2 regions of the Paenibacillus sp. RC73 genome follow, and region 2 is predicted to be linked to the other one. Evidence: riboswitches for the same ligand, from Rfam matches in the RefSeq annotation. Region 2 holds a riboswitch; the other holds the start of a gene.
The links. Region 2 has a riboswitch for S-adenosylmethionine ahead of ABH897_RS17705 (methionine ABC transporter ATP-binding protein). Riboswitches for the same ligand answer to the same signal wherever they lie in the genome.

Region 1: linked by a shared signal. The riboswitch ahead of metA (homoserine O-acetyltransferase MetA) and the one ahead of ABH897_RS17705 (methionine ABC transporter ATP-binding protein) in region 2 are both predicted to bind S-adenosylmethionine.

Annotation. Positions count from the first base shown of each region.
Region 1 is NZ_JBIYCV010000004.1:624,733-633,101, forward strand. It holds gene ABH897_RS12965 (5'-3' exonuclease) at 1-221, shown strand, start outside; gene ABH897_RS12970 (ROK family protein) at 390-1,268, shown strand; gene ABH897_RS12975 (HRDC domain-containing protein) at 1,435-2,448, shown strand; gene corA (magnesium/cobalt transporter CorA) at 2,528-3,463, opposite strand; SAM riboswitch class I at 4,017-4,142, shown strand; gene metA (homoserine O-acetyltransferase MetA) at 4,264-5,181, shown strand; gene ABH897_RS12990 (PLP-dependent transferase) at 5,307-6,491, shown strand; gene ABH897_RS12995 (trans-sulfuration enzyme family protein) at 6,488-7,666, shown strand; gene mqnC (cyclic dehypoxanthinyl futalosine synthase) at 8,075-8,369, shown strand, end outside.
Region 2 is NZ_JBIYCV010000007.1:87,026-95,394, forward strand. It holds gene ABH897_RS17690 (COX15/CtaA family protein) at 1-883, shown strand, start outside; gene ABH897_RS17695 (UbiD family decarboxylase) at 1,014-2,780, shown strand; gene ABH897_RS17700 (Cthe_2314 family HEPN domain-containing protein) at 2,833-3,552, shown strand; SAM riboswitch class I at 3,684-3,823, shown strand; gene ABH897_RS17705 (methionine ABC transporter ATP-binding protein) at 3,936-4,958, shown strand; gene ABH897_RS17710 (methionine ABC transporter permease) at 4,955-5,623, shown strand; gene ABH897_RS17715 (MetQ/NlpA family ABC transporter substrate-binding protein) at 5,699-6,541, shown strand; gene ABH897_RS17720 (SDR family oxidoreductase) at 6,686-7,450, shown strand; gene ABH897_RS17725 (NifU family protein) at 7,542-7,787, opposite strand; gene ABH897_RS17730 (YuzB family protein) at 7,875-8,132, shown strand; gene ABH897_RS17735 (NAD(P)/FAD-dependent oxidoreductase) at 8,253-8,369, opposite strand, start outside.

The sequences.
Region 1 (8,369 bases), on a different contig from region 2:
ATCTGGATCAATTGACGCCGGCGGTGCGCAAAAAGATCGAGAGTGATCTGGATATGCTGCATTTGTCACGTAAGTTGGCTGAAATTCACTGTGGTGTACCTGTAGCATGCGAACTGGACAGCTGTCTGCTGACACTGGATCATGTGCAAATTGTAGACAAGTTTGAGGAGCTTGAAATGAAAAGCTTGTGTACGTTAATGGGTGTGGCAACTGGATCATAACGAAGCCAGCTTGGCTTCACAAGTACAACCCGGAGCTCTCATTACACATATGAGGATGCTGGCGCTTTGTGCGTTAGTGTCCTTTTAAGGGGATTGACCTTGGATACGTTTCAGGAGAATATAGGGTAGAGAGAATCGGATCATGACTGAGAGGGGACAACAGCAGCTATGACAGTATTGGGAGCAATTGAGGCAGGCGGTACCAAATTTGTATGTGGAATTGGCAACGAACAGGGAGAGGTGCTGGAACGCGCAAGCTTTCCGACAGCCACGCCAGCAGAAACGATGGCGAATGTCGTTGCATTTTTTGAAGGGAAGGGCATTGAAGCGCTGGGTGTAGGGTCGTTTGGGCCGATTGATCCTATCGAAGGCAGTGATACATATGGCTATATTACAACAACGCCAAAGCCGCATTGGGGCAATTATAACCTGATCGGCAAACTGAAAGAGCATTTTGACGTACCTATGGGATTTGACACGGATGTGAACGGTGCAGCATTGGGCGAATCCATCTGGGGGGCGGCTAAGGGACTGGATAGCTGTCTCTATATTACGATAGGTACAGGTATCGGAGCGGGTGCTCAGGTCGGTGGAAAGCTGATTCATGGACTGTCCCATCCTGAAATGGGCCATATTCTGGTGCGTCGTCATCCGGAAGATACCTATGAAGGGACATGTCCTTATCACGGAGATTGTCTGGAAGGGCTGGCTGCGGGTCCTGCACTTGAAAAAAGATGGAAGGTCAAAGGCCATGAGCTTTCTGTGGATCACCCGGCATGGGAGATGGAAGCTTATTATTTGGCACAGGCTTTGATGAGCTATGTATTGATTCTTTCACCGCAAAAAATTATTATGGGCGGCGGAGTGATGAAGCAGGAGCAACTGTTCCCACTCGTTCGCGCCGAGCTTCAAAAACTGTTGAACGGATACGTACAGCATCGGAGTCTGACTACAGAAATTGATCAATATATCGTGGCCCCAGGCTTGGGAGACAATGCCGGATTGTGCGGTGCTCTTGCCTTGGCAAAGGAAAAGCTGAACAAATGATAATTTTGGGTTGACGGCGATCCGAGGTACGGTTATCATATAGGCAACAGTATAGTACGGCTCAAAAAGGGAAGCACCTTTCTTGCGAATACGCGGGATAGGTGCTTTTTTTGCGTTTGGCGTTGTACCGGACTGTAACCCAATTATAAGCATGGAGGAAAAAAGCATGGAAATTGTATTTTTAAACCGCTTGTCCAAACGGAATGAACAGGGCCATGAGCTATTTGCCCAGGTATGGATTGGTCAACATGATGGGGTATGGAGTGCAGGATGGAGCACACAACACAGCTTGGATGAAAGTACAGATGATCTTTGGTATGAGGGCAGCTTGTGGCAGGAGTTGCTGCATGTATACCGCCATGAGCTGGCGCTGAAGATGGCAGAGGGCTACAGACCCTTAATCCATGGTGTTTTTCATGAGCAGGAAGGGGCAGGGGCAGCAGGACGTGGACAAACATTACAAAAGCTGTATTGCTATAGTGATTTGTTTCCGCGTGATGATGTGTATGAGCAATTGACGATGTGGAGGCGGCAAAAGGCGGCTGCCGAGCGAAAGGCACCTTATTTTATCGCTACCAATCGTCTGCTCCGGTTGATTAGCGTCTATCTTCCCCATACCGAGGAGGAGTTGCTGGAGCTACCAGGGATGGGGCAAGGTAAAATATCTCAATATGGGCCAGAGCTACTGGCTATAACGACACAAAATGACCGGACTACGCCATTTCCGCTAAATTGGGTAACAGAGACGCTGGATGAGGAAGTTTTCTTATCATGGCTGTACAAGCAAAAAGAGACCCAGTATAAGCAGGAACTGAATAAATTCAGTCTGACAAAAACCATTATTGAAGGTATTTCAGACGGTCTTACATTGGAGCATATCGGACTGAAGGCGGGGTTACATCGTAGAGAAATGATTGAAGCAGTAGAGCATTTGGATAGAGATGGAATCGATATGGAAAAACTGATCCGTCAGGAATTGGTGAACGTATCTGAAGAAGAGCAGATGGCGATCTGGTCTGCGTTTGAAGAACTGGGGGATACGCTGCTCAAGCCCGTCATGCTGCGGGTATATGGTGAGGAACAGGCTGCGGAAAAGGGATTGGATCAAGTTTATGAGCGGCTGCGTCTGATTCGTATCCGTTTTCGTCATCAGGTAGCATCAGAACGACATGCGGGATAACATAGCGCAAATATAAAAATAACCACACAAAAAAAGCAGCAGCTATATCCTGTGAGGATACGGCTGCCGCTGATTCTTTTCAAACCCAGTCCTTCTTGCGGAAAATACAAAACATGCTTACACCCAGCGCCACCATAATACCAATGACGACAAAATAACCATAACGTGTATGAAGCTCAGGCATATTATCAAAGTTCATACCATAAATTCCGGTAATAACAGTCAACGGCATAAACACGGTTGTAATCGCTGTAAACACGCGCATGATTTCATTCGCACGGTTAGCGATACTGGATTGATAAGCCTCTCGAAGGTTACCCATTAGATCGCGGTAAGTTTCGAAAGTCTCCGAAATTTTCACGGCATTTTCATAAATGTCGCTGAAATATTTTTGCAATTGATCGTCAATCAGCCGTAAATCCCGTTTGTTCAACGTATTGATGACTTCTTTTTGTGGACCAAGCACTTTTTTCAGCCACAGGATCTCACTGCGTAAGCCGATAATTTCATTCAAATGCGATTTTTTCGTATGCATCAGAATGTCTTCTTCCAGCTTTTCAATGCGAACCTCAATCCGGTCACCAACCAGAAAATAGTTGTCAACAATCAAATCGATCAACAGATACATAAAACGGTCAGGCTGGCTAACCTCCTGCTCCCATAGCATAGGCTTGAGGGTACGTAGCTCATTGATTTTCTGCTTCGTCACCGTAATGATAAAATGGCGGCCTAGGAAAATGTTCAAAGCACGTAAAAATATTTCTTCATCATCAAAACGAATACTGTTTACAACGATAAAATAATGGCTCTCGTAAATTTCAATCTTTGGACGCTGCTCTTCTTCACTCAAACAGTCCTCTACCGCGAGATCATGCATGGAGAACAAAGGCTGGAGCACTGCCAGATCATCAACATCGGCATCAATCCAATAAAAGCCTTCTGCTGGCGGAGTAAGCGCCATTTCAATTTCTTCGACAGGGGTAAAAACCCCATTGTTTACCAAACGGATTTTCATATATGTCACTCCTTATGCTCCGTCGTAACGGAAAATACGTGTATCTCAAGCATAAGGAATGGACTCAGTTAGCCAGTTAGCCGGATCGGGTAAGCGGCATCCCATCAAAAGCCAGAGGCTTTTGGAGCATGCAGAGCCTGGCGTCCCGTCTTTCGGCAAGCTGAAGTCATTCCTATGCTGTTGTTCAGGGATCGCCGCCTATTCGGACTCGGGTCGCCTTCCATTCCGGATTCACCTCACAAATGTTCTTTTTAGGTTGCCACAGTATCGCAGAAAGCACTCTAAATCTGCACCACTGCTTTATATTTTCGCCTATAGCACTTGTATAGTATAACGCTCGGCCTACAGCCTTTCAAGCGCAAAATCATGGGCTAAATCAACAGGAGTGACAAGAGCTTCGGCGATGGGGTAATGTATGATTTAACATATGGAAATGTAAGACGAAATGTGAATGCAGGGGTGGAAAATTACAAGTCCCATCTTGACGAAGCCCAGCGGATGCATTAAAGTGAACAACAAGAACTTTTTATGAACCCAAAATGAATATAGCGAAATCTTATCAAGAGCAGGTGGAGGGACTAGCCCGATGATACCCGGCAACCGGCGATTTTAATCGCACGGTGCTAATTCTTGCAGGACGCGCGCTTTTTACAAAGAGCGATGCCCTGACAGATGAGAGAGGCGCATATGGATACAAATATGACCTTTCTCGTAACCGAGGAAGGTCTTTTTATTATATGCCCGGCATCTCAACATGACGATTTTCGCAAAAAACTTCACCGAACAAGGAGTGAATTTACATGCCGATTAAAATTCCGGATACACTACCTGCCAAGGAAGTGCTGGAGGGCGAAAATATTTTCGTAATGGATGAAAGCCTGGCCTATCATCAGGATATTCGTCCGTTGCGCATCGCCATTTTGAATTTGATGCCTACCAAAGAGACAACGGAAACCCAACTGTTGCGTCTGGTCGGCAATACCCCGCTTCAAGTGGACGTTACGCTGGTGCACATGAAGTCGCATGTATCTAAAAATACATCGCAGGAATATTTGAACATGTTTTATAAAACCTTTGACGAGATCAGAAACAGCCGTTTTGACGGTATGGTTATTACGGGAGCACCCGTTGAACAGCTTGAGTTTGAAGATGTGAACTACTGGGAGGAAATCCGGCAAATTTTTGAATGGACGAAAACGAATGTAACTTCGACCATGCATATCTGTTGGGCTTCACAGGCGGGTCTGTACCATCATTTCGATGTTCCTAAATACGGACTTGATTACAAATGTTTTGGCGTGTTTTCACATAGCGTTATTAAACCTAAAGTGAAATTGCTACGCGGTTTTGATGAATTGTTTTATGCACCTCATTCCCGGCATACAGAGGTTCGGCGCGAAGATATTGAGCATATTGCCGAACTGGAGCTTTTATCCGAATCTGAGGAAGCCGGAGTGTATCTGGTAGCTACGCGTGATGGCAAACAAATCTTTGTGACTGGGCATTCCGAATACGATCCACTTTCCCTGAAATGGGAATATGATCGTGATGTCGCCAAAGGGATGGATATTGAAGTACCGAAAAATTATTTTCCCAACAATGACCCTGAGCGTACACCGCCCTCAACCTGGCGTGCGCATGCCAATTTATTATTTTCAAATTGGCTCAACTATTATGTATACCAAGAAACCCCTTTCGATATCGGGCCCCAGATTTAAAAAAGGGGCTTAACGTTTATATCTACGCAGTACCACCTTGCAGCAGCGCAGCAGTATAGATGTGATAATCCAATTTTGCAGCATATGTTACAGCACCTATTGTGGAAATGAACAGGAGGATTCATATGAGTGAGAAACAGTGGAAAATCGAAAGCAGATTAGCACAAATTGGTTCAATCGAAGAGCCGGTAACCGGAGCAGTGAATTTTCCGATTTATCAATCTACGGCGTTTCGCCATCCCCGTTTGGGTCAAAGCACAGGATTTGATTACATTCGAACGATCAATCCGACACGTAAGGTGCTGGAAGAGGCGTCCGCTACACTGGAATCCGGTGATGCAGGCTTTGCATGCAGTTCAGGTATGGCGGCGCTGCAAACGGTATTTGCCCTGTTTGGACAAGGAGATCATCTGATTGTATCGCTGGATCTATATGGAGGCACGTATCGTTTGCTGGAACGTATTTTATCCAGATTCGGCGTGACGGCGAGCTATGTGGATACGAACGATCTTGAAGCCATCGAGCAGTCATGTCGACCGAATACCAAAGCGGTATTCATTGAAACGCCTACGAATCCATTAATGATGATTACGGATATTCGCGCTGTAGCCGAATGGGCATCACAACGTCAGTTGCTTACCATTGTAGATAATACGCTGTTAACACCGTATTTCCAGCGTCCTTTGGAACTGGGTGCCGATATTGTGGTACATAGCGCAACCAAGTATCTGGGCGGACACAACGATGTGCTGGCAGGCTTGATTGTAACCAAGGGTAAGGAGCTGTCAGCCGAAATTTCCTTCCTTCATAATTCCATTGGTGCTGTACTTTCTCCGAGCGATAGCTACCAGTTGATGAAGGGCATGAAAACATTGGCGCTGCGTATGGATCGGCATGAGCACAATGCGACGGTGCTGGCCAATTATCTGCTGACGCATCCGGCGGTGGCTGAGGTGTTTTATCCGGGGCTTGAGGGTCATCCTGGTCGTGAAATTCAAAATAAACAATCCAGCGGCAACACAGGTATTTTCTCTTTTAAAGTAAAAGATGCCCGTTATGTGGAGCCATTGCTTCGAAACATTAAGCTTATTGCTTTTGCAGAAAGTCTGGGCGGTGTGGAATCGTTAATGACTTATCCTGCTGTGCAGACACATGCCGATATACCGGCTGAGATTCGGGATGCAGTGGGAGTAGATGATCGGTTGCTGCGCTTCTCCGTCGGCATTGAACATACGGATGATTTAATTGAAGATTTGCGTTCAGCGTTGGAGGCGGCACGTCAGGAAATCGAAGGAGGACAACAGCAATGATTGAGGACGTGCGGAAAATCGGGCAAGAGTCGGAAAAAGAACGGAAATTTGCTACCAAGCTGCTACATTTTGGCTCTGAAATCGATAGTGTTACGGGTGCGTCGAGCGTACCGATTTATCAGGCGTCCACCTTTCACCATCACGATATTTTCAATCCTCCGCTGCATGACTACAGCCGTTCCGGCAACCCGACACGGCAAGCTTTGGAGGACTACATCGCCTTACTGGAAGGTGGAGCGAGAGGTTTTGCCTTTGCATCGGGCATGGCGGCTATATCCAGTACGTTTATGCTGTTGTCCGCTGGGGACCATGTCATTGTTTCGGAAGATGTATATGGAGGGACCTACCGCCTGCTGACTTCTATTTTAAAACGGATGAATATCGAAACCACCTTCGTCGATATGACAGACATCAACCTTGTGAAAGAAGCATTGCAGGAAAATACGAAGGCAGTGTACATGGAGACGCCCTCCAATCCAACGCTCAAAATCACCGATGTGGCAGGGATAACAGCTTGGGCACAGGATAAAGGGCTGCTGACACTGCTGGATAACACCTTTATGACGCCATATTATCAACGTCCAATTGAGCAGGGTGTCGATATTGTGTTGCACAGCGCAACCAAATTTCTCGGCGGCCACAGCGATGTATTGGCAGGTCTTGCGGTAGCACGTACGGAGTCGTTGGGCAGACAAATCAAGCAGCTTCAAAACGGACTTGGAACCGTATTGGCCCCACAGGAGTCGTGGTTGCTTATGCGCGGGATGAAGACACTGGAAGCACGTATGGCTCACAGCGAAAAGAGTGCAGCGAAGCTGGCCAATTGGCTGAACGAGCGAAGTGACATTGAGGCGGTATACTATCCGGGTCTGGAAAATCATCCGGGGCGTGCCGTACATGAAAGCCAATCCAGTGGATACGGTGCGGTTATCTCGTTTGATGTAGGTTCCGGTGAGCGTGCAAAAGAGGTACTCAATCGCGTACAAATTCCGATTGTGGCGGTGAGCCTGGGAGCTGTAGAAAGTATTTTGTCGTATCCGGCAATGATGTCACATGCTGCAATGCCGCATAGTGTACGTCTGGAGCGGGGAATCACGGACGGTCTGCTGCGTTTCTCCGTAGGCCTGGAAGATATTGACGATCTGATCAATGATCTGAATGAGGCTCTTCGCTAAAACAAAAACACGGCATAATAAACATAAAATCTAAAAAAGCAGCAAGCTTCTGTGTAGTGGGAAGCTTGCTGCTTTGTGTAGGCGCGACATGGCGGAGGGCAATATGAACGCTGTTGCACAACCCCATCTTCCCTTTCCATGGGATAATGTACCGTAGAATTATAGCTTGTTCGTCGCATCATCCCCTGGGTAGAAAGCAGAAAGAAACGGGAATAAGTATGGTTCCTTACCTAAAGATATGTTAGTATTATCATTAGGTTTTACTATGCTATATAGCACAGACAAATACAAAGCCAGTCATGAACACATATAATACGACAGGGTTCGAACGCAGGTTTGTGAAATCATTCTCGTTCATAAGTCCTGTCTTTCATTTCGTCCCCCTGTGAAAGCGAAGGAGGATACACCATGAGTGTAATCGACCATATTTTAGATAAAGCCCTACGCGGCGAACGCCTGAATTTAGAGGACACCGTTGCTTTGTTCGAGTCAGACGAAGTAGAAAAAATCGGTCACGCGGCGAACAAAGTGATGAACCGTATGCATCCTGATCCGATCAAAACCTTCGTCATCGGACGAAATATTAACTATACGAACGTCTGTGACGTATATTGCCGCTTTTGCGCTTTTTACCGCAGACCGGGTTCAGATGAAGGCTATGTCCTGCCCGATGAAGTGATTTTCCAGAAAATCAAGGAAACCC
Region 2 (8,369 bases):
AACATGTATTGTCATGTTTTTGGCTACCTTTGGCGGAGGTGTCGTGACGCGGACCGATTCGGGACTGGGTTGCGGTCGGGAGTTCCCGCTTTGTAATGGTAAGCTGGTTCCGGCACATACGGTCGCATCCATTATTGAGTTTACTCACCGCTCCGTCAGCACGATGGCCGGTCTGCTTTCTATCGCCTCTTTTGTTGGCTTTCTGCTGTATATGAAGCATCGGAAGGATTTGCAGCTGTTCTCGTTGTTGACGCTAGTATTTGTCATTATACAAGGAGCGATGGGGGCCTTGGCTGTGGTCTTCTCCCAATCCGCTCCGGTCATGGCGCTGCATTTTGGCTTTGCCCTGATCGCCTTTGCCAGCGCGACTATGATGACATTGGGAGCCTGGAAGGAACATGCGGATTCGCGCTTCAACCCGCGTTTGGCCACCGTGCCTGTCAACAGGGGCTTTCGTAATTTTATATGGTTGTCGACGATCTATACGTATATTGCGGTATACTCGGGCGCACTGCTCAGTCACTCGGTAATTCAAAAAGTTGTAAATCTCGGCGGTATTATATCTCCGTTGTTGCTTCACCAGCTTTCATCGGGACTGCTGTTCGTGGTCATTTTGGCTGTGGGGCACTATTCTTATCGCTATCACCCAAATCATCGGGATATACGTATACTGGGTGTCGTTGCGGTGGTATTGATTATGCTTCAGGTTGTTATTGGCATTAGCCTGTTGTACGTCACCAGACCGGAAATTTACATGTTTGTGGTACTGGCACACATGCTGGCCATTGCAACACTGTTCTCCATTTTGTGCTACATGAGCTACCGTGTGTGGCAATTGTCACCGGATCGCAACATCGTTCGGACGCATTCACAGCGCACTTAAGTAGTCATGTATGGTTGGTGAAACGGATATTTTGCCCAAGTGGCGTTGAAGCACGTATAATAGCATATAAGAAACAAACCAGGCCCGCGAGTTTCTCGAGGGCTTGATTTGCTTAGGAGGAATCGTCCAGTTGATCTACCAGAATTTGCGCCAATTTATTGAAGCGCTGCGTAAAGAAAATAATCTTCAAATTATAGAAGCACCCGTCGATCCTTATTTGGAGCTGGCCGAGATTCATCGGAGAGTTATTGAGGAAGAGGGACCGGCATTGCTGTTCACCAATGTAAAAGGTACCCCGTTCCCTGTAGCCAGCAATCTGTTTGGCACAAACCGTCGTGTGGACATGGCCTTTGGCCCTCGCCCGGAGCAATTGATGGATGCGATTGTAGGGGCGACCAAAACATTGCTTCCACCTACACCCAAGGCATTGTGGAATGAACGTGGGCTGATTAAGGACATGCTAAAAGTAGGACTGAAAACGGTATCTCATAGCGAGGCTCCTGTATTGGGAGTTCGCCGTACGGATGCTCCGCTGGCTCCACTCCCAAGAGTGACGAGTTGGCAGGACGACGGGGGGCCGTTTATCACGCTTCCGCTCGTATATACCGAGAAGCCGGGTCAGTCCAAGGATCATAATTTGGGCATGTACCGTATCCAGATTTATGATGATCAGACGACCGGGATTCATTGGCAAATTCATAAAGGCGGCGGCTTTCATTATCATGAAGCTGAGCTGCGTAATGAGCCGTTGCCGACGACAGTTATTATCGGCGGGCCACCAGCCCTGATTGCGTCCGCGATTGCTCCGGCACCGGAAAATCTGCCTGAGCTGCTGCTTGCCTCGCTCATTATGGGCGGCAAGCTGCCGATGACTGAGGACCCGCTCGGCGGTCACCGGATTCCGGCAGAGGCCGAATTTGCAATCAGCGGCTACGTGCCGCCTCATGAACGCCGTCCGGAAGGACCGTTTGGCGATCATTTTGGCTACTACTCCTTACAGCATGATTTCCCTGTATTTCATGTCAAGCATATGTACCACCGCAAGGATGCCATTTATCCAGCGACCATTGTAGGTAAACCACGGCAGGAGGATTACTATCTCGGAGAATTTTTACAACGTCTTCTGTCACCTGCCTATCCGCTTGTGATGCCTTCCGTCAAGTCGCTGTGGGCTTACGCAGAAACGGGCGTACATGCATTGGCAGCGGCAGTTGTGCGTGAAAGCTATTCCCGTGAAGCACTGGTCTCAGGCTTTACCATTTTGGGACAGGGCCAATTGTCGTTAACCAAATTCCTGATGCTCACGGATCGGGTCATTGATTTATCCGACTTTAACCTGCTGCTGGAAACCATTCTGGAGAGATTTAATCCAGCGACAGATTTGTTTATTTTCAATCATACGTCTCACGATACACTTGATTATACGGGCCGTAAGCTGAATCACGGCAGTAAAGCGATCCTGATGGGTGTAGGTGAGCCTATACGTGAGCTGCCTCGAGCCTATGAAGGAGGCGACCTGCCGGGTATTCGCGAGATTGAGCCGTATTGCGGAGGCTGTCTCGTCGTATCCGGTGCGACCTTTGAGCAGGAGCCTGAGTTGGCGGCGCGGGTGCTGGAGCGTCTGGCTGCGGGTGAGCAGGAATGGCCACTTGTCTTTATTGTAGATGATGCCAAGGAAGTCGTTCGCTCACAAGCATCATTCTTGTGGACGGTGTTTACTCGATTTAACCCGGCTACGGATATGTATGCAGATAGCGAGGTGCGTTTGCATCATCTGAACTACAAGCTGCCAATTGTGGTGGATGCACGCATGAAGCCGGGGTACCCGGATGAAGTGCTGCCGCGCGAGGATATTGTTAAGCTTGTAGACCAACGATGGACGAGTTATTTCGCTTGACGCCCTAGTCAACCCAACAACCGGATTTACATTCATAAAAGGAGGCGTGAGCATGATACGCAAGCTGCTAGGCGAGCCGCCACGTGTGGACAAGGGCATCCTGCTGAATGCTATGAACAGCATGTCAGACATGCTAAAAGTACTGGAGCGGCATATTCAGGCCAGTGGAGATCCGACTCATGATTTTCGCAAGGCGGATATTTTGACACGCGGCCTGATGTCATCTTTGGATGAGCTGGAGCAGAGCCATCATGCTGCCGCCTTTTTCCGAACGAAAGTGAAGGCCGGATATGCCGAGGATATGAGCGTTGATGAAAAATCGGATTATGCGCTGTACGTATTCTTTTATAAGGATGGGTTTGTGAGGGTATTTTCCATTTTGGATAAGCTCGGGAACTGGCTCAATGATCTGTATGATCTGAAAACAGGCGAGTATAAGCCGCATTATTCTTATTTTACCGTGCTACGGCAATTCAAGTATTTGAAAATGCATCCTGTAATGACCGACGATCTGAATGATATCAAGGACTCATACACTGACGCGATCAATCGGCTGCGCAAGCGGCGTAACACGGAAATACACTATATGAATACGGAAATGCAGGATGATCTCTGGCAACGGCATCGTGCTTTGTACGGCAAGATACAACTGGAGGATTTGGATCATCACCTGGAGGATTTGAAGCAAGGCCTGGAGATGGTGAACCGTTCCTTGACAACTGCCTTTCGTTATACGGTGAAACAATGGGAGAACAGGGAAGCTCGCCCATAATTATGTGAGAAAATATCCTTTGACAAAGCTATGTAAACTATCTATACTGAAATCTAGTTTCAGAAAAATGATTGAATTATGATTTTAAATATAAACTTAACGGACAGCTAAAGCTGGAGTTTAACATATTTTTCTTATCCAGAGAGGTGGAGGGACTGGCCCGATGAAGCCCGGCAACCCGTTCTTTCCCGGTGTAACACACCGGGAGGGGACATGATGGTGCTAATTCCTACAAAACCGCTAGAGTTATAGCAGTTTTGACAGATGAGAAAAGGTTCGCATAGCGGGGCCCTTTTCATTCTGTGAAAGGGGCTCTTTTTGTATCATCATAGAGATGAACGTTGCTTAAAAGGGTAAGGAAGAGTGAAGGGGGTCGCAGCACGTTGATAGAGCTTAAACAATTAACCAAGCATTATGGCAAAGGCATCCGACGCGTTAGTGCGCTGTCCGGTTTGAATCTTTCTATAAAGCGTGGTGAAATTTTTGGAGTCATCGGTCATTCCGGGGCGGGAAAAAGTACGCTGATCCGCTGTATTAATCTATTGGAACGGCCGACTTCGGGTGAGGTATGGGTAGATGGTGTGAACCTCGCCACCGTGAGCCAATCCCAGTTACAGAAACAGCGTCGTAAAATCGGAATGATCTTTCAGCATTTTAATTTATTATCCTCGGCGACGGTGTATGACAATATTGCCTTTCCGTTGCGTCTGGTGAACACGCCCAAGCAGAAGCTGGACCAGAAGGTTCGTGAATTGCTGGAACTGGTCGGTCTGGAAGAACACAGCGCTAAATATCCGTCACAGCTCTCGGGTGGACAAAAGCAGCGGGTAGGTATTGCACGGGCGCTTGCCAGTGATCCTCATGTACTGCTGTGCGACGAGGCGACCTCAGCGCTTGATCCGCAGACGACAGGGTCCATCCTGAAATTGCTGTTAGACATTAACCAGCGCTTTAATTTGACCATCGTGCTGATTACGCATGAAATGCATGTCATTCAAAGCATCTGTGATCGTGTCGGCGTCATTCATCAGGGCGACATCGTGGAGCAAGGTCCGGTGGCAGAAGTATTCCTCAAGCCGCAGCATCAGGTGACCAAGGACTTTATCCAGCGGGAGTCTGAGCATCCCGAGGAGCTGCAAGCAGCCATAGCAGCAGCAGGGGGCGGGGAATCAGCGCATGTTGTACGGATTTCATTTTTGGGCAGCAAGACATATGATGCGATTCTGTCACGTACAGTCCGCAGCACCGGCGTTGATTTTGCGATCTTGCAGGGTACCATCTCCACGATTAAAAACGTACCGTATGGACAGCTTATCGTCCGTTTTGAAGGTAATCAGGAGGATATTGAGCATACGCTACGCGAAGTGTCCGGTCAGGGACTTGATGTGGAGGTGATCGGACAATGAGTGAACTTGATTTTTCGCAAGTGAGTTGGGAAGAACTAGGTAACTCTACATTAGAGACACTTCAGATGCTCGGTGCATCTGCGTTGTTCACCCTTATTATTGGTTTACCGCTCGGGATTTTATTATTTCTGGCAAGCCGCTCTTCATGGAGTCTGATGAAGGTGATATACGTTGTACTTTCCTTTATCGTAAACATTTTGCGGTCCGTACCGTTTATTATTTTGATTGTTGCACTAATTCCTTTTACGCGGTCGTTGGTTGGTACCTCTACCGGGGTGCTGGGTACGATTCCACCGCTGGTCATTGGCGCTGCGCCATTCTTCGCCCGTCTCGTAGAGACGTCATTGCGCGAAGTGGACAAGGGTGTCATCGAGGCTGCACAAGCCATGGGCGCCTCTACAGGTCAGATTATTAGGCGGGTGCTGTTGCGTGAGGCACTGCCGGGTCTGCTCGCCGCATTAACGATTACCGTCGTTACGCTCGTATCCTATACAGCAATGTCCGGTATGATCGGGGGCGGTGGTTTGGGTACACTGGCTATCAACTACGGATACTACCGTTATGAAACGGCTGTAATGATCGTTGCGGTCATACTGATGGTCGTACTGGTGCAATTGCTACAAATGGCGGGAGACCGTCTGGTGCGGCATTATACTCGAAAATAGGGAAACCATATAGATATCCTTATTGATCAGGAAGTCTGAATCCTGAACACTACAATTTATTGGAGGGGTAATCACATGAAAAAATGGGTATTGGCCGTATTAAGCTTGACATTAATTGCGGTGCTGGCTGCTTGCGGTACAAAAAGCACGACATCCGATACAAACAATGCGACCCAAAGCACAGGCGGGTCACCACGTGAAGTCGAGCTGAAAGTTGGCGCTTCTCCTGTGCCACATGCGGAAATTTTAGAAGCGATCAAGCCTCAGTTGGAAAAAGAGGGTGTTCGTCTTCAAGTCGTTCAGTTTAACGACTACGTACAACCGAACGTACAATTGTTCGACAAGCAACTGGATGCTAACTTCTATCAACATGTACCTTACATGGATGTTATGAACAAAGAGCGCAAAATGGACCTGGTTTCTGTGGGCGCGGTTCATCTCGAGCCATTCGGTATCTACTCCCAAAAATATAAAAAGCTTGATGAAATTCCGGACGGTGCTACCGTAGCCATCCCGAACGATGCAACCAATGGAGGTCGTGCATTGTTGTTGTTGGAGAAACAAGGTCTGATCAAGCTGAAAGACGCAAGCAACATTGAAGCTACAGTAAAAGATATTACAGAAAACCCGAAAAACCTGAAATTCAAGGAGCTGGAAGCGGCTATGCTGCCACGTCAGTTGCCTGAAGTCGACATTGCTCTGATCAACACGAACTATGCTCTGGAAGCGAAGCTAAACCCGACGAAGGATGCACTGGCATTGGAAGATAAAGATTCTCCATATGCTAACGTTCTGGTAGCACGTCCGGATAATAAGGATTCCGAAGCGATTCAAAAGCTGATCAAAGCGTTGCAATCCCCGGAAACTAAAAAATTCATCGAAGACAAATACCAAGGCGCGATTATCCCGGCATTTTAAGCTGGACACAAGAACGCTTTGAACCCCAACCCCGAATTCTCTTGAACAAGAGGATTTGGGGTTTCTTTTTGCTTGGAGTTGTAGGCGAAGCGTAAATATTTTATACTTGGGGGTGACCGTTCTCTGTGAAGAGGAGGAAAACTGTTGAGACACAAAGTCGCGCTTATAACGGGCAGTGCCAAAGGATTAGGTAAAATGACCGCTCTGCGCCTGGCTGATGAAGGCTGTGACATTGCACTAAACTATGTGCATAGCCAAACGGAAGCCGAAGAGCTTAGGCAGGTGATTGAAGCCAAGGGAGTACGCTGTCTGTCTTTGCAAGGGGATATTTCGATTCAGGAAGATATTACAAGGCTGATCGGCGAAGTACAGGATCGGCTGGGCGGCGTAGATATTATGGTGAATAACGCCGGACCGTTCATCCGGGAACGTCGCTTGTTTGCGGAGTACAGTGTAGCTGAGATCCATACTATGATTCAGGGGAATCTGGTTGGTACGATGCTGCTGGATCATCTGGTATTACCTCATATGCGGAACCAGCAATGGGGACGTATTATTCATTTTGGCTTCGGTCATGCTGGAGAAGCACGGGCTTGGCCGCATCGTGCTGTGTACGCAGCCGCCAAGGTGGGGCTGGTGTCTTTAACGAAGTCACTGGCTGTGGAAGAGGCTCCTTATGGTATCACGGTCAATATGATTTGTCCCGGGGATATCCGGGGTGCGAACAAGGAAAAGTCAATTGCCGACGTCATCGGCTTGCAGGATAAAGAGACACCGCGCGGACGCCCGGGGAGTGGAGAGGATATTGCGCGTGTGATTGCTTATTTGTGTGATGAGCATTCGGATTTTATCACGGGTAATATTATGGATGTGTCGGGAGGACTGGACCCGATTCGGCCGACCATATAAGGGATTAAGATCAGTACATCCCGTCACACAAAAAAGAGTCTTGAGCTTCGTTACCGAAGTCAAGACTCTCATGATCATTATGCATCAAGCATTAGAATACTTGTACCACTTCTTGGACGCCGTCGACTTCTTCGAGAAGAGCGCGTTCAATCCCTGCTTTCAGCGTGATTGTGGAACTTGGGCAACTGCCGCAAGCGCCTACCAGCTTCAGCTTAACGATGCCGTCTTCTACATCAACCAGTTCAACGTCGCCACCATCGCGTTGCAGGAACGGACGAAGCTTATCCAGTACATCCGCTACTTCATCATACATTTGAACGCTTTGTGTTTCGCTCATTAGAATTCAACTCCTTTCCTATACCTTATTTATTATATTACAAAGCGGGCCAAATTAAAATGCCCGTCGACCAAAGCAGGTGAAAAAATGTTAAGACCCATCATTGAATTTTGCACCAGCAATATGCATTTTGGCACCGATGAAATGATGTCCAGACTGGAGCAAAATCCGGATTACGACGTCATTGAATACGGCTGTCTCAGCAATTGTGGTCAGTGTAACGCAGAACCGTATGCGATGGTCAACGGTGAGATTGTATCTGCCGATTCAGCCGAGCTGCTGTACGAAGTGATTATGAACAAAATCAAGGAAGCCGAGGCATGGGATAACCTTGATCTGGACTAAGATGTTAATCATTCGTCAGCCTTCTTCGTTCTATCTATGATATACGCACCGTCCATACATGTTTAATACAAAGAAGACCCGCTCCCAGAGCAGGTTTTCTTTGTGTGTTGTACCAACAGATTAGCCAAAATGGCGTTTGGATTTCCAGAGCACGCCGCTTTTGAGCAGGCGGGGTACACGACCACGCAGCGAGGTGCTGCCCATAAAACCATAGCCGAATCCGGCTTTCTTGCCAAG